DNA from 3 places in the Alteromonas sp. B31-7 genome. Region 3 is predicted to be linked to each of the others. Evidence: predicted binding sites of a transcription regulator. Region 3 holds the regulator's gene; each other region holds the start of a gene.
What was found. The regulator FNR, encoded in region 3, switches genes on or off when oxygen is low (the NO sensors DNR and NnrR bind a similar motif). The targets are predictions, from matches to a motif close to TTGATCTAGATCAA.

Region 1 (7,968 bases), 1.5 Mb from region 3:
CTGGCTTCAGCCAATCATAATCTCCCTGTTGCAGGGCGAAAAAGTGAAGGTGAGGATCAAACCATGTCATCACTTACCCTCAGGTTGTTGTATTCCCACATCGATGCTAATCCACACTGAAAAGCCACTATATTCACCCACTGGTTTGTTACTGGGCGGTATACCCGCCGTCTACGGCATAGAGACTTCCGGTGATAAAGGCCGCTTTATCACTACATAAAAAGCAGACAAGATTAGCCACCTCTTCAGGCTGCCCTAACCGACCTAAAGGTTGAGCGGCGGCCTCTTCTGCCACAACCTCACCTTTGTCTGCGCCACTTGTTGCAACATATTTATCTATGGCATGATGGAAAAGCGGTGTTTCAATGGTGCCTGGGCAAACGGCATTAACTCGGATACCGAATTCAGCATAATCTAACGCGGTGGTTTTGGCGATAGAGGCCAACGCCGCTTTTGTTAATCCATACGCGAATGAATTGCGTTTTCCTACAAAGGACTGGTCTGAACCCATGACGACAATAGCGCCTTCTTTGTACTTTTTCATTGCAGGTAAACTTGCTTTAATCGCCCCGTAAGCCCCTTTAATATTTAAACTGATGATGCTGTCTAACATGGTTTCGTCAGTTTCTTCAATGGTTGCCGAAATATGCTTACCTGCGTTACAGACCAGCGCATGTATTTGTCCATACTGAGCGACCGCGTCATCTATTGCCGTTTGTACTTGAGCAACCTGGCTAACATCACAAGACATCCAAGTAGCGTGATTTAAAGGCCGATGAAAATCTCTAACGTCAAGATTGAGCACACGGTAACCTGCTTCAATAAATGCTTGGCAAACCGCATAACCAATCCCTAAACTGCCACCTGTTACAATACAAAGGGGCTTTCGGTTTTCTGTTTCGCTCATTAAGTGTGTCTCGCTGTTTCTTAGGCTAGAGGCAAATACCTAGTTTAACCCCATAGGATGCCAGCCATGGCAGAAAAAGCCAATGCAATCTCGGGTGTAAATGTGGCTTTATATTCTCGTCTGTGAATAATTTTTTATTAACTTTCCTTTAACGGACTACTCTGACTATGCTTTTTATGCCTATAATGAGGCAAAATTAAAACACCTGTTTGAAAAAGGAGTCACACATGCCTCTGTACCATGCCCCTACCGCTGATTTTCAATTCCTATTAAAAGATTGGCTAGGTCTAGATGCCCACTACCAGAAACTCGGCATTGGAGATTTTGATAGTGAATTGGCAAGTGAAATTATTGCCCAAGGCGCTAAGTTTGCCCTCGATGTTGTAGCCCCTTTAAACCGCGAGGGCGATGAAGAAGGCTGTCACTTAGAAAACGGTAGTGTGACGACACCAAAAGGGTTTGCTGATGCCTATCAAGAATACGTAGCAAATGGCTGGAACGCCATGCTAGGCAGTGCCGATTACGATGGTCAGGACCTCCCCTACACCATGGCTGTGCCCGTACATGAAATGCTTAATGCCGCCAATTTAAGCTGGCGTCTTACCACCATGCTAACGGAAAGCGCCGTGTTAGCCGTTACAAAGCATGCCAGTGACGACCTGAAAAACAAGTATCTCGCGAAGCTGATCAGTGGTGAATGGACAGGTACCATGAACCTCACTGAACCTCATGCAGGGACAGACTTAAGCTTACTCAATACAAAAGCCGAACCTCAAGATGACGGTAGCTACAAAATAACCGGCAATAAAATTTTTATTACCGCTGGTGATCAAGATTGGAGTAGCAATATTGTCCATTTAGTCCTGGCACGTTTACCTGACGCACCAAAAGGCGTAAAAGGTATCAGCCTTTTCTTGGTGCCGAAGTTCTTATTAGATGACAACAATGAACCTGGCGAAGCAAATCAGGTGTCGGTGGGCAGTATTGAACATAAGATGGGTATTAAAGCCAGTCCAACCTGTGTTATGAACTTTGACGAAGCTACAGGCTGGTTAGTTGGTGAGGAAAACAAGGGGCTAGCATGCATGTTCACCATGATGAACGATGCGAGATTCCAAGTTGGACTTCAAGGTTTAGGTGCCGCTGAAGCCTCTTACCAAGGCGCACTGACGTATGCCAGAGAACGTGTTCAGTCCCGTGCTCCGCAAGGGGTTCAAAACCCTGACGGTAAAGCTGACCCTATTGTGTTTCAACCTGATGTAGCTCGTATGCTGCTTACCCAGAAGTCACAAATTGAAGGTGCCCGCGCGCTTTCGCTTTTTTATGCCAAATTTATGGACATCGAAAAACTGGGTACAGAAGAAGAGAAAGTACATGCGGATAAAGTGCTTCAGTTTTTAACGCCTATTTGCAAAGCCTATATGACAGACATGGGACTGGAAACCACCAGCTTAGGCGTGCAAGTTTTCGGCGGCCATGGCTTCATTCGTGAGTGGGGCATGGAACAGTTAATGCGCGATGTGCGCATTGCTATGTTGTATGAAGGAACCAATGGTATCCAAGCGTTAGATCTTATTGGTCGTAAACTGACCCGTGATGGCGGCGATATGCTAAACGCGACCTATCAGGCGTTTAATGAATTGGTTGAGGCCATGACAGATAACGACAATAAAGCCCTTGCTCAAGGTTTACTTGACGACTGGCGTGCTTCATCAGCAGACTGCCTAGGTATGGATGCCACAACCGCGGCCTCTGCCGCCTGTGATTATTTAGCCTATACGGCCTACTCACTTATTGGCGTGCTTTGGTTCAGTATGGCAGACACAGCCGCACAATCGGATAACACGGTAATAGCTACCGCTAAGCAAAAAACTCGTGATTTCTATATTGATCGCATTTTGCCACGTAGAGACGCCCATAAAGTGGCCTATTCAGCGGGCGCAGAGAGTACCCTAGCGATAGCCGCCAGCGAATTCGATTATTTATAATTGCGATGTGCAAAAGCAAAATGCCGCTTATTAAAGCGGCATTTTTTAAACGTTCACATTCGGTGTACAAAGCATTAGTTGCTGGCGAAGCTTATAGAGAATGTATCGTCAAACCAATCTTCAATCATGGCTTTCTCATACACTAGCGTGTCACGATTCAACGGACGTACCCGAGAATCCATAAACGCCATGTCTTTAATTTTAATGTCTTCACCTTGCTGAACAATGCGATCATTTTCAGTCAATGTATACGACAATGTCATTCGTGGGATATCTAAACTTCGAATAATACGAACGTCAGTCATACTATTACCAAAACCGGCGAAACTTGCAGGCCAAACATGCCCAGCAAGATCCAGGTTGGTCACTTTCAGCGTTAGGCTTTGTTCACTTGGGAGTTTTTCGCCCAGCTCAAGCATAAAGGTTTCGAGTTGCTCCAGTGTGCGCTCTCTAAACCGCTTACGAGGCTCGTTACTTGGCTTAACATCTACATATTTTGTAGGCTCTACCCACTCTACTTTCACCTCAGCAGCTTGACTCGTTGCAGCCCCTGCGAAAAGTGTTGCAGCAGTAACAACGAGTCCCATTTTAGTGACGGCATTTCGAATTGTCGCTGACATCTTGTTGCTCCTCAAATATTTACCTTTTCTTGCCACTATAGCAAACTAACCTGAATGATAAATGAACAAAATAAACACAAAATGAAACTAACAGTATAAACCTCACCTTTACCATGGCTTGCAGGCAAATGCGCTAAGTACCTGATACCAAACCAGCCCCTGCCACCTTGGTACACAGGGTGACCCTGTCTTGGCCGAAAAAATTCGGATTAATCTCGTTATGCGCACAATACGCACGATAAAAATGGGATAAGTGCACACTATCTAGTGTGATGCTATGTAGGTATTCACGTTGGTAGGGTTTTAAATGAGGCATTTCATTTTCAATATCCTCTCTTAGATTTTGCAATAGGCGCTGTTGCGGCAACCTTTCTAAGGCGTAAAAGGTATCGGCAAGATTGTATTGCACTTCGTTAAGAAAATGCTGCGCGAAAGGCGAACGAACAATCAGTATAATTAACCCAATCTCAGCTAAAAGCACCATGAATCGTCGCATTAAAAATGCCCATAATAGAAAAGAATACCTTAGTGTATCTCGATTTATGCCTAGACAAGCTACCTTCAAATATACCTAGGTATAAGGAAATACGAGGATAAATGCGTGGCATGTTTTAGCGCTGAACTGCTATTACACAATATTTCTGAACTTTCAGTATTGACTGAAACATGTAAAAAAGCGATCATTCATGCCATCATTGATCTACATTAAAACGGTCAATTATTTTGGCTGTTACACTGCCTCCTAGCAGCATTGTGAAGTCGGCTAAGGTCCCCTTATGAATGAGCAGATTCCTGTAAAAAATGTTACCCCTGTTAAGGTACACAAGCCATCCTCTGGCGATGGTGGCAAACGCCATGACAGTAGAAGCCGAATTTATGTTCGTGCCGTACAGGGCCCGTTAGAAACCTTTCGTCGGTTTTTTGGGCTTATTTTCCTTGCGTTGTTCGCCGTGATCCCTTGGATTCAATACAATGGCAAGCAAGCCGTATTATTGGATATTGTTGAACAACGATTTACTATATTTGGGCTGACACTTTGGCCTCAAGACTTAACTCTGCTGGCCTACATCTTTATCGTCTCGGCGTTTGCGTTGTTTTTTGTCACCACATTTGCTGGGCGAGTGTGGTGTGGTTTTATGTGCCCTCAAACCACTTGGGTTTATATTTATACGTGGTTTGAAGAAAAAATAGAGGGGCCTCGCAATAAACGAATTAAGTTAGATGCGCGCCCTATGGATGCAGACAAGTTTATCCGTAAAACGTTGAAACACACCGCATGGGTGGCTGTGGCGCTGTTAACCGCATTAACCTTTGTGGGTTACTTCACGCCTATTGGCGCTCTGTTCATTAACTTTTTCACTTTCAATACCGGCTCTTGGGCAGCATTCTCGGTGTTGTTTTTTGCGGTTTGTACCTACGCAAACGCAGGCTACATGCGAGAAATCATGTGTACGCACATTTGTCCTTATGCCCGCTTTCAGTCTGCTATGTTCGACAAAGATACATTTACTGTATCTTACGATGCCCATCGAGGCGAGCAGCGCGGGCCCCGACCGCGTAAGCTCAGTCACGAACAGGTTCAGGAAAAAGGGCTGGGCGACTGTATCGACTGTAACCTGTGTGTTCAGGTTTGTCCTACAGGGATTGATATCCGCAATGGCTTACAATACGAATGCATTAACTGTGGTGCCTGTATCGATGCCTGTAATGGTGTAATGGATAAAATGGGTTACCCCAAAGGACTGATTAGCTTTACGTCTGAGGAGCGACTTTCTGGCGGTACAACGCATATTATCCGCCCCAAACTTATCGGTTACTTTATTGTTCTGCTCATCATGGTGGGGCTGTTGATTGCCGATATTGTCACTCGAATTCCTCTCGCCGTGGATATCATTCGAGATAGAAACGCTTTATACAGAGAAACAAACGACGGCTTGATTGAAAATGTCTATACCATCAAGGTACTCAATAAATCCCAAACCACCCAAACTTATACTATTAGTGTGGAGGGTTTACCTGAATATCGCTTTTATGGCGAACAGGAGGTCACGGTAAAAGGGGGCGAAGTATTTAGTACGCCGATATCGGTTGCAACAGACCCGTATAATCTGGAAGATGTGGTAACAGAAATCATGTTTACTGTACAAACCACCACCATTGACGGTGACGTGGTCACAGTCAACGAACCAACGAAATTTATATATCGATGACAGACTTTTCATTTTCTGGTTTAAATCCAGATACCATTTTAGATGCCCTGGAAGACCAGGGCATTTTTTTACAAAGCGGCCTGTTGGCGCTTAATAGTTATGAGAATCGGGTTTATCAGTTCCAGGCCGAGGACAATCAGCGTTACGTGGTGAAGTTTTATCGGCCCGGACGGTGGACCGACACACAGATTGAAGAGGAGCATGATTTTGCCCTTGAGTTAGCTGAAAATGAGATTCCCATAGCGGCTCCCCTTCTTATCAATGGTGAGACACTGCATCACCATGGAGGCTATCGCTTTACTTTGTTTCCATCAGTGGGCGGGCGACAATTTGAAAATGATAACCTTGACCAGCTTGAATGGATGGGCAGGTTCATTGGGCGCATTCACCGAGTAGCACAAGCAAAGCCGTTTGCGGATCGCCCAGCCATTGACACCCAGAGCTACTTAGATGAGCCAAAGCGGATACTGGAAAATAGCCAATTGTTACCCGACCATTTAAAGACGGCATTTTTTGCCATTTTAAATCCGGTCATTGAAAAAGCATCTGCTAACTATAAAAGTCAGGGCGTTATTCGCCTGCATGGAGATTGTCATCCCGGTAATATTCTATGGCGTGATGGCCCCACTTTTGTTGACTTGGATGATTGCCGAATGGGTCCCGCGATTCAAGACTTATGGATGATGCTAAGTGGCGACAGACAACAACAATTGCTGCAGCTAGACACACTGGTGGAAGCTTACGAAGAATTTAATGAATTTGATAACAGCCAACTGGCGCTTATCGAACCGTTAAGGGCCATGCGTATGGTTCATTATATGGCATGGCTTTCGCGACGCTGGGAGGACCCCGCGTTCCCACGTGCCTTTCCTTGGTTTGCCGACGACAAATACTGGGAAGGTCAAATTCTTGCGTTAAAAGAGCAAATGTCTGCCATGCAAGAGCCCCCACTTAAATTAGGGTTTTAGCGCTGACAAGCAAACGATGAAGCCGCTTACAGGTTCAGTACAAGAGCATACTCAGGCCATTCGTTGCATAAAATACCCAGATGGTCGCGTACGCTAGTGCCTTGTAAAGGCTTGTGTTAACCTTCATCGTAACAATGAAAAATCTCATCGAAGGACTTACTCCAATGAAAAAGTTTGCAGTACTGTTTATTATGGCGTTACTTATCCCGCTTACCGCGTGTGCACAAGATAGTGACGTAAAATGGAAAGAAGGCACTCACTATAAGGTGCTTGATGAAGACGCCACCAGCAAGCCTGTGATTACAGAGTTTTTCTCTTTTTGGTGCCCACATTGCTTTCAGTTTGAGCCAGTGATAAAAGACATCAAAACTAAAATGGGCGACAACGTCAAATTTAACAAAGTCCACGTTAACTTTATGGGCTTCACTGGCCCTGACGTACAAAACGATGCAACAAAGGCAATGCTCATTGCCCGCGCAATGAAGCAAGAAGACGCGCTTAACACTGCTATTTTCAACTATATTCACAAACAACGTGCATCTGTTACTGGTCTAAAAGACTTACGTAATATCTTTGTTGTTAATGGTGTTGACGGTGCTGAGTTTGATAAACTCGCCAATAGTTTTGGCGTGAACAGTATGATGCGCAAAAACCAGCAAGAAATTGATAAAAATAGAAATTACATAAAAGGTGTGCCTAGCTTTATTGTAAACGGCAAGTATCAACCCACCTTTACCTCAGACATGTCTCTTGACGATATTTCCGACCTTATTGTTTGGTTATCTAAGCAAAAGTAAAATACATTGAGTTATTTTGAAGGCCGATACTCTTATCGGCCTTTTTTTATTAGCATTGGAATCTTTATGACATTAACTCCAGCCCAATTTAGCGAATTTATAACCGAATTAGATAAATTAAAAGCAGTAAAGCGGCAGATTACCCTTCCCCTTGATAACGATAGGCAAGAAAATTCCGCGGAGCATAGTTGGCATGTTGCTTTAATGGCAACGACGCTTGCTCCCTTTGCTGCACAACCGATTGATATTAGCCGCGTTGTTCGAATGATTCTTATACATGACGTAGTAGAAATTGATGCCGGAGATTTGTTTGCCTTTCAAGAAGCAGCCGAACATGAAGCCCAAGCAGAAAAAGAACTGGCAGCCGCTAAACGAATCTTTGGTTTGCTTCCTGCGCCTTTAAATCAGGAGCTGCTGGCATTATGGCTAGAGTTTGAAGAGGCAGAAACGCCTGACGCTGAATTTGCAAAAGCGATGG
Region 2 (7,968 bases), 2.3 Mb from region 3:
ACGCGGCAATAACCTGATGGTCACTTTCAAGTAACGCAGCTAGGTGTTTTGCCGCGAAGTCGGGTGTACCCGCGAATACAATGCGTAGTGGTGTAGTCACATCAACCCTTAGGCACGCGCTGCAAGGCGAGCGTCTTTTTCTAATTTTTTACGAATACGTTGGCGTTTAAGTGGTGAAAGGTAATCAATAAACAACTTACCCTTTAGATGGTCAAGTTCGTGTTGAATACAAATAGCCAAAAGCCCTTCAGCATCAAGCTCAAAGGCTTCACCTTCTTCGTTTAACGCTTTAACAGTAATCGCTTCTGCGCGTTCCACTTTCGCATAATTACCCGGAACCGAAAGGCAGCCTTCTTCGCTAATAGTACTGCCATCTTTACGGGTTATTTCAGGATTAATGAATACGCGGGGCTCGTTTTGATCTTCCGAGACGTCCATGACAACAACTTGAACGTGACGGTTGACTTGCGTTGCCGCTAAACCAATACCATTTTCGTCTTTCATGGTTTCAAACATGTCAGAAACAAGTTGTTTAATTTCGTCGTTCACTTCTTCTACCGGCTTTGCCACGGTACGAAGGCGTTCGTCTGGAAAACTTAATACGTCTAATATAGCCATGTGTCGCTTACTTAACCTTTTCGCTGTATAAATTCATATACGATCTAATAGCCAGCACACTTTACAGTGCCTGTTGAGTTACTATTCTAACGTATATCACGTCATTTGGTGCACTTTTTTAGTCAAACTCACTATTCTGAGTTATTAGTGCATATAACGTTATTGTCTGAAATTTCAACAGCAATGGGCAGCGAAAAAACTACAAATGTTTAATTCAAAAAAGCGATTACAACATGCCGCGTTAGGTATTCTAATTTTTATTATGCTGATAAGTGTGCCTGCCTCTGCCCGCCAAGTTAAGGCCGATGCGCCGCAGACCTATACGGTAAAAAAAGGGGATACCTTGTGGGACATTGCCTCTGTTTTTCTTGATGAGCCATGGGTGTGGCCGGAACTATGGCGAACCAACACCCAAATACAGAATCCACACCTTATTTATCCAGGCGATGTTATCAATTTAGCCTTTTTTAATGGTCAGCCAGTGATGTCTTTAAAAAGGGAAAAGCCGGTTATTGTCCTTAGTCCCGCTTCACGCAAAAGCGTGAAAGCTGTCCCTATCGATATTCTGCCTGCCTCCGCTATGCAGCCCTATATTCATCAACACCACGTGGTGGATGAGGACACCTATCAGACCTTGCCTTACGTATTAGGCAATCATCATGGAAATGTCCGCTTTGTCGACGATAATTTAATTCTTAGTTCTCTAACAAACGGTACTGAGGATCAGTTACAAGTGGTAAGAAAGCAATCTACTATCTATGCACCAGATGGAGAGGTACTTGGGGTACAGCTTACTCATATTGCTAATACAACACGGTTTTCTTCTGCACAAGATGGCGTAGATGTCCTAAGAATGACGCAATCTTTTCAAGAAGCGAAGCGGGGCGACAAACTCATTCCCTATATGCCCGATCGGATGCCAGATTTACATCTTCAAGCGGCTAAGCAACAACAGGGTGTAATTGTAGGCGACTTACACGATCACAATTTATTAGGGAAGTATGATGTGGTCATTGTTAACTTAGGTAACGCTGACGTGGCGCCCGGTATGGTCATGGGTGTTTACACGGCGGGCCCCGACATTATAGATGGAAAACGGCCACAGTATATTGATGAGCCAGGTGGTGCCGACGGTCTCAATCTCTTTTCAAAAAAATTGGCACAGCCAGCGCTAAAAGTTGGCGAAATCATTATTTTTAAAACTTTTAATAAGGCGAGCTACGGCCTTATATCGCGGGCAAGTGAAGGCATAACAAAGGGGTTTATTGTAGCTAAGCCCTAACAACACGCCCAGTGCCGCATAAAACCAGGAGCGGCAATGAACACCAAAAACTTGGCTCAATTAAACCAGCACCAAAAAGCATGGTTAATTCTTGCATCAGCGTTGAAAGTGGGGGCGGGTAAGTGGCTTGATGCCATAGACAAACTGCATCTTGACGCCATTGAAATCGTCAAAATGCACAGTGAAGGGAATCTACAAAATCCTAAATTGGCCGAGCTATGCCAACATATCAACCTTCGACTGGTGTTGCGAGCTGAGCAATGGTTGGCACAAAGTCACTCACACCATGTCGTCACCATAACTTGCGAACATTACCCTCGCTTATTGAAGCAATTAAAAAACCCTCCGCTTATCTTGTTCGTATTAGGTAATGTGACGCTGCTCAATGCACCTCAAATTGCGATTGTAGGCAGTCGTAATTCGAGTTTTCAAGGTAGAGACATTGCACAAGGGTTTGCCGAACAATTAGTTAACCATGGTGTGGTGGTCTCAAGTGGCCTTGCAACGGGTATTGATGCGTCCGCGCATAAAGGCGCGATGATTCAAAACGCGGGGACTATTGCTGTTATGGGAACTGGGCCTGATAAGGTTTACCCTAGAAAGAACTCGGCGCTTCACCAAGACATCATTAGCGCAAATGGTGCCTGTATTACAGAGTTTTTCCCAGGGGTAACCGCGAACCCTTGGCATTTCCCTCGGCGAAATAGAATTATTGCCGCGATGACACTGGGTACGTTGGTGGTTGAGGCGAAAATAAAGAGTGGCACCTTGATAACTGCGAATTTGGCCGCAGATATGGGGCGAGAAGTATTTGCAGTTCCGGGTAGTATATCCCATGCTTATTCTGAAGGTTGTCATTGGCTAATTCAGCAGGGCGCTAAACTGGTGACGCGTGTTGACGATATTTTCGACGAAATTGCAGTTCAACCTTATGCTGATTTAGGTAAGGGCAACAACATTAGCGAAAAAAGTGAAGTGAATAACTTGGCAACCGATAAATTATTAGATAGTGTGGATTACGACATCACCGCTATTGATGTAATAGCGCAGCGTTGCAGTATGCCTGTTCAGCAGGCTATGGCAGAATTATTAGAATATGAGTTGCGTGGTCTTGTAGCTGCTATCCCTGGTGGCTACGTTAAATTGAGGGGGAAATAACATGTTCGACATCCTCATGTATCTGTTTGAAAACTTCATTCACAGCGAAACTGAAATTCGTGTAGATCAGGACGAATTAACAGAAGAACTTGTGCGCGCGGGTTTTCATCACGATGAGATTTACAAAGCATTAGCGTGGTTGGAAAAGTTGGCTGCGTTACAAGAAACAGATATCAATCCTTATTTCTGTAAAGGGATTAGCACCAGCTTAAGTCGAATTTATACTCATGAAGAGCAAATGCGTCTTGATGTAGAGTGTAGAGGTTTCTTATTATTTCTAGAGCAGGTGGCGGTGTTGGATGCGTCAACCCGAGAAATGGTGATAGACAGAGTGATGGAAATAGACTCGACGGAATTTTGTCTAGAAGACCTTAAGTGGGTAGTGCTGATGGTGTTATTTAATGTGCCAGGAAAAGAAAAAGCCTACGCACAAATGGAAGATTTATTATTCGATGAACCCGATGGCGTGTTGCACTAATGTGCAACTCGTCACTGTAGTTACCTATGTCGAAAATCGATCATTCGCTGTTTTCTGCAGATGCTCACGCCCTTGAGCATAATTTTGGCCAGTGTCCGCAGTGCAATAAGCCGTTGGAAATAAAACACAGTAAGTCTGGCCCTTTTATCGGTTGTAGTGGGTATCCGCAATGCGAGTTCAGTAAACCCCTTCACGATAATCAAACCGCACTTTTAAAAACGCTAGAGGGTGTTCAGTGCCCTGAATGTTCGTCTGATTTGGCCATTAAAAAAGGTCGATTCGGTATGTTCATTGGCTGTACTCATTTTCCCTCGTGCCACTATATCTCTGCCATAAAGCAGAAAGAAGACACCCAGGTTACATGCCCTAAATGTGAAAAGGGGCAGTTAACTGCTCGCACAAACAAATATGGCAAACAATTTTTCGCGTGTAATCATTATCCCCAATGTCGATATGTGCTAAATTTCAAACCCATCGATGAAGCTTGCCCAAGCTGTGGTTGGTCTCTACTCATAGAGAAAAAGGGGCAAATATGTTGTCCTCAGCCCAGTTGTGGTTTCAAGAAAGAACACATTAGTTAACTTTAGAGACACGTTAGAATGACGAGTGAAAACCAGTATTCGGTAGCCAGCCAAGATCCTATGGTAGCGGCATTCGAAAACGGTATGTTATTGGTATATCCCACCGAAGCGGTAATGGGCATTGGTTGCGATCCTGACAGCGAATCTGCTGTGTTAGCGCTTCTAGAGATAAAACAGCGACCCATTGAAAAAGGCGTTATTCTCGTTGCAGCCAATTATTCCCAACTTTTACCCTATGTAAATGACAACGCAATTCGCCCTGATATGCGCACAGAGATTTTCTCTAGCTGGCCTGGACCAAATACGTGGTTGTTGCCCAAGTCGACATCAGCGCCAATGTGGTTAACCGGGAAGCACGATAAAATAGCGGTGAGGGTATCTAATCACCCAACAGTGCGCGCCATGTGTGAAACCTTAGGAAAGCCAGTTGTCTCCACAAGCGCTAACCTTACTGGCCAACCCCCAGCACGAACCCTCGATGAAGCAAAAACTATTTTTGCGGACAGCGTGTTGTATGTAGAGGGTAGTGTAGGGAAGAGCAGCAAACCAAGTACCATCAGAGATGGCGAAACTGGGGATATTATAAGAGCATGAGTGAAGCACTGACATTAGATGGCAAAAGCGCGAAAGACATTATTGAGCAAGTAAAGCACTACTTGTTAAGTCTACAAGACAATATTTGTCAGACGTTAGAGTTAGCCGATGGCAAAGGGCAATTTGTAGAAGACAGCTGGATAAGAGAAGAAGGTGGCGGTGGCCGTTCTCGTGTGATCAAAAACGGGGCGGTTATTGAACAAGGCGGTGTCAACTTTTCTCATGTTTTTGGCAGTCAAATGCCTGCGTCAGCAACGGCAAATAGACCTGAGCTGGCGGGGCGAAACTTCCAAGCCATGGGCGTGTCACTTGTCATTCATCCTCATAACCCTTACGTGCCCACTTCGCATGCCAATGTTCGTTTCTTCATTGCCGAAAAAGAAGGTGAAGCCCCCATCTGGTGGTTTGGTGGTGGGTTTGACCTCACGCCATTCTATCCGTTTAAAGAAGATGTTGTGCACTGGCACGATACCGCGAAAAAGCTTTGTGCGCCTTTCGGTGAAGAGGTTTATCAAACCTATAAAGACTGGTGCGATAAGTATTTCTATTTAAAACATAGAGATGAAACCCGAGGCGTAGGTGGTTTGTTTTTTGACGACCTAAACGAATGGGGGTTTGAAAAATCCTTTGCCTATATGCAGGCAGTAGGCAATGGTTATCTTGATGCTTATATCCCTATTGTCGAAAAACGAAAAGAAAACCAGTACTCAGCGCGAGAGCGGGATTTTCAGTTGTATCGCAGGGGGCGTTACGTCGAGTTTAATTTGGTGTTTGACAGAGGCACGTTGTTTGGCTTGCAAACGGGCGGAAGAACCGAATCTATTCTTATGTCAATGCCACCCCTAGCCAGATGGGAGTATTGTTATACCCCAGCACCAGGGAGTGCAGAAGCAAAGCTGACAGATTGGCTGAAACCAACAAACTGGTAGTAATTTGTGCCCTTCAAGAAGGGCGCATTTGATCTATATCAATCATGATGACAACGTAACGTCACTGGATTAGGCTATTTGCGCTGGATCAAAGGTTGATAAAATTAAACCTGTAAAGTGCGTGTATCTTCAACAACACACAAGAGACACACTATGCGCACAAAGACACTTTCAGCACTATGCCTTTCCGTTCTAATGGCTTCACCTGTCGCCCTAGCTCATCAACAAGGTGATTGGATTATTCGAGGCGGCCTTACCTCAGTTGCACCTGACGAAAGCGCATCTAATATCACCGCAGGCGGCAGTGACTTGGGGGTATCGCTCACCATCGATAACAATACCCAGCTAGGTTTAAATATCGCTTATTTCGTAACTGACAATATCAATATTGAATTATTGGCAGCTACACCATTTACTCACGATGTAAACTTCTCCCTACCCGATCCGCTAACAACAGGAAATAAACTTGGGGAAGTCACGCATTTACCCCCCACACTCACTGCTAACTATTACTTCAACAATCCTGATTCAGCATTCCAACCCTATATTGGGGCAGGTATAAACTACACCTTCATCTTTGACGAGGAATTTACTGACGCCAATAGCGATGCGGGTTTAAGTGATTTGTCTCTCGATAATTCATTTGGGTTATCAGCGCAGGTGGGGATGGACTACAACATAGATAAAAAATGGCATATTAATGCGTCGGTGCGGTTTATTGATATTGATACCGAAGCCTCTTTTAACGTGGGTGATGCAAAAGGTAGCGTAGACAGTATTGAAATAGACCCTTGGGTGTACACGGTTTCTGTGGGCTACACTTTTTAGCCTGACGCAAAAAACGGTAAACATACCGCAATAATCCATGCATACCGACAAGCGTGTCGGTATGCATTTTACTTCGTATTAATCATATGCTCGGCTAGCTGATCTAGGGCCTGTAACAGCGTTTGCGCAAGGGCAACATCACTTACTGTTGTCATCATTGCTTTGCGCATGCAGTACATCCATTGTTCTTTTAATGCTGGCGACACAGTAAAAGGTAGGTGGCGCGCGCGTAACCGAGGGTGGCCAAACTCTTGCTGATAAATATCGGGGCCCCCAAGCCACAAGCTTAAGTAAAGAAAGAACACATGGCGGATCCTGTCGAGTGGTTGAGGATGAATGGACAGTAGCTCGCTGGCATAAGTATCATTTTCCATCACGTCGTAAAACCTATTCGCCAATTCCCGAACCTTCTCTTCTCCACCTATGCGGTAATATGGTGTAGTCTCATCAATCTGTTTGTCACTTTTTTGTTTTGATTTAAAGAAATCGCGTATCGCCATGAAAAAATTCGCTGTATTTGGAAACCCTATTGCTCAGAGTTTATCACCAACTATTCATCAAATGTTTGCTCAGCAATGTAATGAAGACATCTCCTATGAAAAAATACTTGCCCCTGAAGAGGGGTTTGTAGAGGCAGCCACCCGTTTTTTAGCGCAGCCAGATGCTGTTGGGTGTAACGTCACCATGCCGTTTAAGCTAGATGCTTATCATTTAGCACAGGTGGATGATCAAGCGGCGAAAGATGCCAAAGCAGTAAATACATTAATGAACCATGAGGATGGAACCATAAAGGGGTTCAACACTGATGGCGTAGGCTTGGTGAATGATTTACTTAATAATGGCGTAGCCTTAAAAAATAAACGAGTATTGCTCATTGGCGCCGGTGGTGCAGCGAGAGGGGTGATTTCACCCTTGCTAGAGGCGGGCGTGGCATCTCTTATTATGACCAATAGAACAATCGCTCGGGCAGAGCAGGTAGCAAATGAAACCAACCACACTCGCTTGTCGGTTGTGTCACTTGATAATATCGCAAGTGTAAAACCCCACGTCATCATTAATTCCACAGCGGCAAGTTTGCACAATGAACTGCCTTGTCGCATGAACGCAAAAGTCTTAGAGGATTGTGAGGTGGTCTATGACATGGTTTACAAAAATTCTCCCACGTTGTTTATGCGGGAAGCAAAAGCGCTAGGCGTGAATCAGTGTTTCGATGGGCTAGGTATGTTAGTAGAGCAAGCTGCTAGCGCTTTTCAGATTTGGACCGGTAAAACACCACAGACAAAAACAGTCGTGTCTGAGCTACGTGCCATAGTGAGTTAAAAAGCGCCTCGAATCGGTGATACAGCGTAGTCACTTGAGGCAGATTACGCTGTATAAAAGAGAGGGGATTACACCAGTGACAAATACTCATTTTTGAGATTAACGTAATTCACGGCAGACTGTTTCAAAAAAGCCCGTTCAGACGCTTTTAGGGGACGCTTCTTCTGCATCGGGTTGCCC
Region 3 (7,968 bases):
CAGCGATGAATGGCACCGAGTTCACCTGCTTAATCCTCGTAACGTTGTGCCTGAGTCGAATATGCCAGGGTTCCCTTGGCTTGCGGAAAACACGCTTGATGGCGAGTTAACAGCTGAAAAAATGGAAGTATTCCGTGGCTTCGGCGTGCCGTATACCGACGAAGATGTCGCGGGTGCGAAAGCGGCAGTACAGGGTAAAACGGAAATGCAAGCCCTTATTGCTTATCTACAATCTCTTGGCACACATTTGAAATAATATGGATCAAGGAATTGTAGGCAGCATTTTTACTGTCATCGTCTTTGTTTGCTTCATCGGCATTGTTTGGTGGGCCTTCAGTGGCCGTAACAAACAGAAGTTTGATGAAGCCGCAAACCTACCGTTTGCAGACGAAGAAAAAGAAAAATCAAAAGAAGATTAGCAGGAGTCTTGAACTCATGAGTATGTTTTGGACAATTTGGATTTCAGTGATAACCCTTGGGTTAATCATTGGTTGCTACTTCCTTCTGCGCTGGTGTTTATCCAACCAGACAGGCGTGCCAGAAGGTGAGTCAATGGGTCACGAGTTTGATGGTATTGAGGAACTCAATAACCAGCTACCTCGTTGGTGGACAATTATGTTCTACATGACCATCGTTTGGGGATTCATTTATCTTGCGTTATACCCAGGTCTTGGGTCTTACGAAGGGATTTTTGGTTGGAAGAGTTCTAACCAAAATATTCAATCTCTAGAGGAATCGATGCAAGCGCGTATTGACGCGACAGAAAATGGCGAGTTTGTTCAGTATGATCGTGAGTTAGATTATGCGGCTGAAAAATTCGATCCTATTTTCGCTGCGTATGCAAAAGTACCGGTAGAAGAGCTAGCGAAAGATCCTGAAGCCAATAAAGTAGGTCAACGTTTGTTCCTACAAAATTGTTCTCAGTGTCACGGCTCTGATGCACGCGGTCAAAACGGTGGCTTCCCTAACCTAACGGATAACGATTGGTTATACGGCGGTTCTGGTGCCAAAATTGTTGAGACCTTAACCCTAGGGCGTCAAGCTGCCATGCCTGCATGGATTGACACATTAGGTGAGCAAGGCATTGAAGAAGTCGTTAACTACGTACTTAGCCTAAGCGGTCGCGATGTTGACCCACAGTTAGCCGAAGCAGGTCAAGCACGCTTTGCAGTGTGTGCAGCCTGTCACGGAGCAGACGGCAAAGGCAACCAAGCACTGGGTGCGCCTAACCTGACTGACAACATCTGGCTTTACGGCGGCAGCCACAGAGCAGTAACTGAAACGCTTACCTATGGTCGTAATGGCGTTATGCCATCATTTAAGAAAACCTTGGGTGAAGATAAAATTCATGTTGTTGCGGCTTACGTATATAGCCTCTCAAATGATTAATGATGTAAATCATTAAAATCCTAAAAAGCCTCGTTATCACGAGGCTTTTTTTATGAGAAAATACAAACAGGTAGCCCTGAGCTTTTCAGGGGTCGTCGCCCCTATACCAGTGTCTTATTTTCCGCTGAAATCAAGCAAAAAGTGAAATACGACTAGGGCGTTAATGCTGTAAACACGAGAAAACCGATTAATGAATACTCCTTGGTATAAACAATTCTGGCCCTGGTTCCTCATTGCCGTCCCTATCATTACCCTCATCATGGGGGGCGTATTGCTAAAATTAGCGATTTCTACCGAAGATAGCTTAGTCGTAGACGACTACTATAAAGAAGGAAAAGCCATAAACGCCACACTAGATAAAGAGATTATGGCGAGAAAACGCAATATCACCACGGAGCTTACTGTGAATGATGGCCGTATTGCGTTGAAGTTTCATTCTGGTATTCCACAAGAAGGCACCGCGCTTAAACTGAGTTTTTACCATGTTACTTTGGAAGAGCGTGACACCAGTATTTTACTCGCACGAGATGCACAAGGTGTATATCGTGGCTCAACAGAGGTTTCTCTTGATGGGAAATGGCGTATTAGCCTCACGCCTATTGATGAGTCGTGGAAAATTCAAAACGTTGTGCAATTACCCTACTCTGGCGCGATAAAGTTTAATCCCTAATGGCATCCTCTTCTCAGTGCTATCATTGCGGACTACCCAATGACAGTAAGCAAATCTTTGAAACCCAGATTTTAGGCGACACTCGGCAGCTGTGCTGCCCAGGGTGTTTAGCAGTGGCACAAGCCATTGTGGATAACGGCTTAGAGGATTACTACCAATTTAGAACAGAACCCGCTAATAAGTCGGATGACAGCATTTTAAGTACACTAGATGAACTGGCTGTTTATAACGATCCCGCCCTACAAGAAGACTTTGTTTTTGATGAAGGTCACTACAAACAAATTCAACTTACCCTGGAAGGAATAACCTGTGCCGCCTGCGGATGGCTAATTGAAAAGCAATTGAGCAAGGTAAAAGGGATTAAGCAAGTCGCCGTAAACGTACAAGAACGGCGAGCACTAGTGACGTGGCTAGATGAAGACATTAAGCTTAGCCAAATTATGGCCAGCCTTAAGCGCATTGGTTATCACGCCTCGCCCTTTCAAGCCGACGAACACGAAGCCAGCTACAAACGAGAAGAAAAAGCCTTTTTAAAGAAACTCGGGTTAGCAGGCATCATGACGATGCAAGTGATGATGCTTATGGCCGGATTGTATTTCGATTGGTTTGGTGCCATTGAACAAGAAACACGTCAGTACTTTTATTGGGTGGCGCTTACCCTTACCACACCTGTGGTGCTTTATTCTGGCAGCAATTTTTACTTAGGTGCCATTAAAGCGTTAAGTGCAAAAACCGTGAACATGGACGTGCCTGTTACCCTTGCCGTATTTGGTACTTATATTGCCGGCCTACGAGCCACCTTGCTTGAAACCGGCGAAGTGTTCTTCGAATCAATCTGTATGTTCATCTTCTTATTACTACTTAGCCGTTTTTTTGAACACAGAAGCCGACATAAGGCAGCCCAAATCTCTGCCAATATGACGCAGTATATTCCTGTATCAGCAACAAAAGTGAATGCAGATGGCACATTTTCGAATTGTTTAGCCAAGCAATTAAGGCCAGAAGATATTGTTTTTGTAAAGGCTGGCGAGACCATTCCGGTAGACGGTATCGTGCTGGAAGGCACCGCTTCTGTGGACGAAAGTATGCTCACCGGCGAGTTTAATCCGGTGAATAAACGCCCTACTGCTAGTGTTTACGGTGGTACCGTTGCCCAAGATGGCGCATTAACCATTAAAGTCACACAAAGCCTAAAACATGCGTTGGTTAATCAAATTGTCCGTTTACAGGCCAGCGCTATGGCCTCCAAACCCAAAGCCGCGTTGCTGGCAGACAAGTTCTCTCGATATTTTGTAAGCGCCGTATTGGTAATCTCAGCAGCCACCTACGGGTTTTGGACATTTGTGGGCAATGAAGATGCCTTCTGGATTACCATTTCCGTGTTGGTTGCCACATGCCCTTGTGCACTCGGTTTGGCCACGCCCTCGGCACTCACTTGCGCGGTGGCTAAGCTAAACAAACAAGGCATTTTGCTAAAACGTGCTGATGCCCTTGAGCAACTCAATGACATTGACACCATTGCGTTAGATAAAACCGGCACCCTTACACAAGGGAAGTTTTCCATTCAGTCGGCGTGGTTTGCAGAGGGTGTAGATAAAACCACAGCGATGGACATTGCCGTAGCACTTGAAGCGCGCTCAGAACACCCTATCCAACAAGCATTTACAGGTAAGATTAAGCACAAAGTATCAGACTTCGAAGTCACGCCAGGAGGCGGAATTAGCGGAAACGTGAATGGCAGTGCATTTTCCATGGGATCTGCTTCCTATTGTGGCGTATCACTCCCCGCCAATTTGCCGTTCGTTGCCAACGTGCTATTGGTGTCTGGCAACACGCTAATAGCGGCGTTTTTAGTCAGTGACAAGTTACGTGATGACACGCAAGCCACATTAGATATGCTAAGCCAATATCAGTTGATGGTATTAAGTGGTGACACCCAAGAAAACGTGAATAATATTGTTAACACCCTGCCTATTCAAACTGCCCTTGGTGGCTTGTCCCCTGAGCAAAAGTTTGAAGAAGTACAAAAGCTTCAACAGCAAAACAAAAAAGTCCTTATGATGGGTGACGGGATAAATGATGCGCCAGTGCTTGCAAGTGCAGACGTGGCTGTTGCAGTGGGTAACGCCACCGATGTGGCAAAAACGGCAGCCGATGTCATCTTGCTGGGTGATAGTCTTTTATCCGTGCCACAGCTACTTAATGTTGCCCTAAGTGTTAAACGTAAAATTAGACAAAATATCGCGTGGTCTGTAGGTTACAATATTTTGATTCTTCCCTTTGCCATTGCCGGTGTGTTGTCTCCCTGGATGGCCGTTGTGGGTATGTCTCTCAGCAGTATTATCGTAGTAACCAATTCAACACGACTATTAAGTAAATAATTAATATGAGTATTATCTACGTTCTTATCCCTATCGCCATTATTATTGTTGCAGTGGCCGTGGTTATCTTTTTTTGGGCGGTACGCTCGAATCAATTTGAAGATTTAGACCGCCAGGGTTACAGCATTTTATTTGATGATGATTTATCGCCAGAGGAAAAAGCCTTGGCTGAAGAACGCAAAAAAGTGCAACAAAATCAGGAAAATGATGACAGAAATTAATCTGTTGTCAGCATTTCTCATCGGTATTGCTGGGGGCGTACACTGCGTTGGCATGTGCGGTGGTATTGTCGCTGCGCTTCGTTCGGTTACGCCTAGCCATAAGCCCGCGTTTCCTTTTACCCTCGCCTACAACCTTGGTCGTATAGCTAGTTACACCTTAGCTGGTGCAATCACAGGTGCCATGGGGCAAATTGCCCGCCACTATATTCCTGTCGCATCTTATGTGCTTTCGTTACTCAGCGCTTTAATGCTGTTGGCCTTAGCCTGTTATTTGGGAAAATGGTGGACAGGCTTAACCCATGTTGAGGCCCTAGGGAAAGGCATATTTAAACGTATTCAACCTTATTCCAAACGCTTTCTCCCCTTTAAAACCCCTTGGCATGCGTTACCGTACGGCTTTATTTGGGGCTGGTTACCTTGCGGACTCGTGTATTCCACCCTTACTTGGGCATTAGCATCAGGGACAGCGGTGGACGGTGCTTCCATTATGTTTGCGTTTGGCTTGGGCACTTTACCTACATTACTCGCGGCAAGCACGGGGGCGGCTTACATTGTGTCTGCTTTCCAGCAGCCAAAACTTCGACAGACACTAGCGGTTTGTATGGCCTTATATGCAATTTATTTAATTTATCGCGCATTTTAGCCGCTATCGTAGTAACATTTACGTAGAGTTTACCAGTTTAGGTGCGGTTATTATGAGCAAAGGAAGCGAGTTTTCAATTCACTGCCAAAATTGCAGTTTTAGTCATTTATGTTTACCCGTGGCGCTGAATAAAACAGAAATTGAGTCGCTAGACGACATTATTGAACGAAAAAAGCCCTTGCATAAAGGCGACGCGCTGGTAAAAAATGGCGATGTATTTCATTCGTTATTTGCTGTACGCACCGGCTCTTTCAAATCCTTTGTCACTAACGCTGATGGTGAAGAGCAAATTACCGGCTTTCATTTTCCTGGCGACATCATCGGCTTTGACGCCCTTCGTAGCCAAAAGCATCAAAGCTATACCCAAGCGCTTGAAACCGCCATGGTGTGCGAACTCCCCTACGAAACATTGGATGAAATGTCGGTGCAATTCCCCAAATTGCGCCGCCAGATCATGAGCTTTATGAGCGCTGAAATTAAGCAGGATCACGATATGATCATGTTACTCAATAAGCGTTCTGCCGAAGAAAGGTTGTTATATTTTCTGGCGCATCTTTCTGGCCGTTTTGAAGAGCGAGGGTTCTCCCATCGTGAGTTTCATTTAACGATGACAAGAAACGAAATAGGCAACTATTTAGGGTTAACCATTGAGACAATAAGCCGTTTATTAAGTCGCTTTCAAAAAGAAGCGATCATTCGCGTAGACGGCAAACTCATCACTATTCTCAATTTCGACGCATTGGACAGTAAACTACAAAATGTCACTGTGCCAACGATTGCCTGTACAGGTATCTGATATTTTGTAATCGCTTTGATCTAAAACAACTTACGTTTTTACAAATAGGTATTACACTTACATCATAACTATCGCAAACGATGAAGTTCGGAGGGGTTATGATTAATTATCAACACATTCTCGCTGTTGTAGAAATGGAGAGAGACACCCAGCCCGCCCTCAGTCGCGCTCAAGAAATATCTGACAAAACAGGCGCAACGATCACCGCTATGCTGGTGGTATACGATTTATCCTATGATATGACCACCATGTTAAGCCCGGATGAACGTGAGGCTATGAAAGACGCCGTTACCAAAGAGCATGCAAGCTGGCTGTCAGAACACTTACGCCAACTTGGCTTTTCCCATATAGACATTGTGGTTCAGTGGAATAATCGCGCTTTTGAGGCAGTGATTCACCATGTTATTGATAACGATATTGATTTAGTAGTAAAAGCTACTAAGCGTCACGATGATCTCGCCTCGGTTATTTTTACGCCAACCGACTGGCATTTACTGCGTAAGTGCCCTAGCCCAGTGCTATTAGTGAAAGAGCATGATTGGCCAGAAGGTGGCCAAATCATCGCTGCGGTGAATGTGGGTTCTGAAGATGACGAACATAACCTATTGAACGATAAACTGACTGTGATTGCCAATGATTATGCAAAGTTACTGAACGGCAATGTCAATCTCGTCAACAGTTACCCTTCTACACCGTTGAATATTGCGATAGAAGTACCTGAATTTGACCCTGACGCTTACAACAACTCGGTAAAACATCATCACCAAGCTGAAATGGCAGGCCATGCAAAAAAATACGGTATTACCACAGCAAACACCTATGTAAAAGAAGGCTTACCAGAAAAAGTCATCCCCATGGTAGCCAAAGATATTGACGCGGAATTAGTGATAATTGGCACCGTGGGGCGGGTGGGACTGTCGGCAGCACTAATTGGCAATACGGCAGAACACGTGATTGACGAACTAGATTGCGACGTGCTGGCCGTAAAACCTGATGGTTTTGTATCGCCGTTAGCAAATAAAAAATAGCGACAGCCCATTATCTGTACATCGCGCAATAATTTCGTTAAAGCGGGTTATTGTGTTTACTAGCATGGCTCATAAAGTCGACTTTGTTGTATAATGGCGGCTTTCGCAGTAACCAAGCCAGTATTATTATGAGTGCAAATATCAGCAGTGCAGATGTTGCTAATAGCCCATCGCAAAGTAAACAAAAATACAACCTAAATAAGCTTCAAAAACGCTTACGTCGCAACGTGGGTAAGGCCATTGCTGATTTCGGTATGATTGAGCATAACGATAAAGTCATGGTGTGCTTATCTGGTGGAAAAGATAGCTACACCATGCTAGATATCCTCATGTTTTTGAAAAAAATTGCACCCATTCATTTTGATATCGTGGCGGTTAATCTCGATCAAAAACAACCTGGATTTCCTGAGCATGTCCTACCGCAATACTTAGATAGCTTAGGGGTAGAGTATAAAATTGTTGAAGAAGACACCTACTCCATTGTAAAAGACAAAATACCTGAAGGTAAAACGACCTGCTCGCTTTGTTCTCGCTTGCGCAGAGGGATTTTGTACCGTACGGCGAAAGAACTAGGCGCAACAAAAATTGCCCTGGGTCACCACAGAGACGACATGCTTGAAACCTTCTTTTTGAACATGTTTCATGGCGGCAAGTTAAAATCTATGCCACCTAAACTAGTGAGCGACAATGGCGAGCACATTGTTATTCGCCCCCTCGCTTATTGTAATGAAAAAGACATTATCAAATATTCCGAGGCTGCTGAGTTTCCCATTATTCCCTGTAATTTATGTGGCTCGCAAGAGAATCTGCAGCGTCAGAATATTAAAGCCATGCTACAAG

Region 1: a site for FNR is predicted at 4,211-4,224, ahead of ccoG (cytochrome c oxidase accessory protein CcoG). Genes of this name have one in related genera too.
Region 2: a site for FNR is predicted at 5,669-5,682, ahead of IUA53_RS00135 (OmpW/AlkL family protein). Genes of this name have one in related genera too.

Annotation. Positions count from the first base shown of each region.
Region 1 is NZ_CP065233.1:3,848,623-3,856,590, forward strand. It holds gene IUA53_RS16785 (amidohydrolase family protein) at 1-70, opposite strand, end outside; gene IUA53_RS16790 (SDR family NAD(P)-dependent oxidoreductase) at 149-907, opposite strand; gene IUA53_RS16795 (acyl-CoA dehydrogenase family protein) at 1,135-2,895, shown strand; gene IUA53_RS16800 (DUF3016 domain-containing protein) at 2,970-3,515, opposite strand; gene IUA53_RS16805 (hypothetical protein) at 3,649-4,011, opposite strand; gene ccoG (cytochrome c oxidase accessory protein CcoG) at 4,292-5,725, shown strand; gene IUA53_RS16815 (serine/threonine protein kinase) at 5,722-6,693, shown strand; gene IUA53_RS16820 (thiol:disulfide interchange protein DsbA/DsbL) at 6,858-7,490, shown strand; gene IUA53_RS16825 (HD domain-containing protein) at 7,557-7,968, shown strand, end outside.
Region 2 is NZ_CP065233.1:24,231-32,198, forward strand. It holds gene fmt (methionyl-tRNA formyltransferase) at 1-100, opposite strand, end outside; gene def (peptide deformylase) at 109-618, opposite strand; gene IUA53_RS00105 (LysM peptidoglycan-binding domain-containing protein) at 824-1,900, shown strand; gene dprA (DNA-processing protein DprA) at 1,937-3,058, shown strand; gene IUA53_RS00115 (DUF494 family protein) at 3,060-3,536, shown strand; gene IUA53_RS00120 (DNA topoisomerase family protein) at 3,563-4,117, shown strand; gene IUA53_RS00125 (Sua5/YciO/YrdC/YwlC family protein) at 4,136-4,711, shown strand; gene hemF (oxygen-dependent coproporphyrinogen oxidase) at 4,708-5,640, shown strand; gene IUA53_RS00135 (OmpW/AlkL family protein) at 5,794-6,468, shown strand; gene IUA53_RS00140 (group II truncated hemoglobin) at 6,537-6,968, opposite strand; gene aroE (shikimate dehydrogenase) at 6,967-7,788, shown strand; gene IUA53_RS00150 (gamma carbonic anhydrase family protein) at 7,857-7,968, opposite strand, start outside.
Region 3 is NZ_CP065233.1:2,365,551-2,373,518, forward strand. It holds gene ccoO (cytochrome-c oxidase, cbb3-type subunit II) at 1-256, shown strand, start outside; gene IUA53_RS10010 (cbb3-type cytochrome oxidase subunit 3) at 258-419, shown strand; gene ccoP (cytochrome-c oxidase, cbb3-type subunit III) at 436-1,389, shown strand; gene IUA53_RS10020 (FixH family protein) at 1,580-2,059, shown strand; gene IUA53_RS10025 (heavy metal translocating P-type ATPase) at 2,059-4,440, shown strand; gene ccoS (cbb3-type cytochrome oxidase assembly protein CcoS) at 4,446-4,661, shown strand; gene IUA53_RS10035 (sulfite exporter TauE/SafE family protein) at 4,648-5,304, shown strand; gene fnr (fumarate/nitrate reduction transcriptional regulator Fnr) at 5,357-6,100, shown strand; gene uspE (universal stress protein UspE) at 6,199-7,128, shown strand; gene ttcA (tRNA 2-thiocytidine(32) synthetase TtcA) at 7,257-7,968, shown strand, end outside.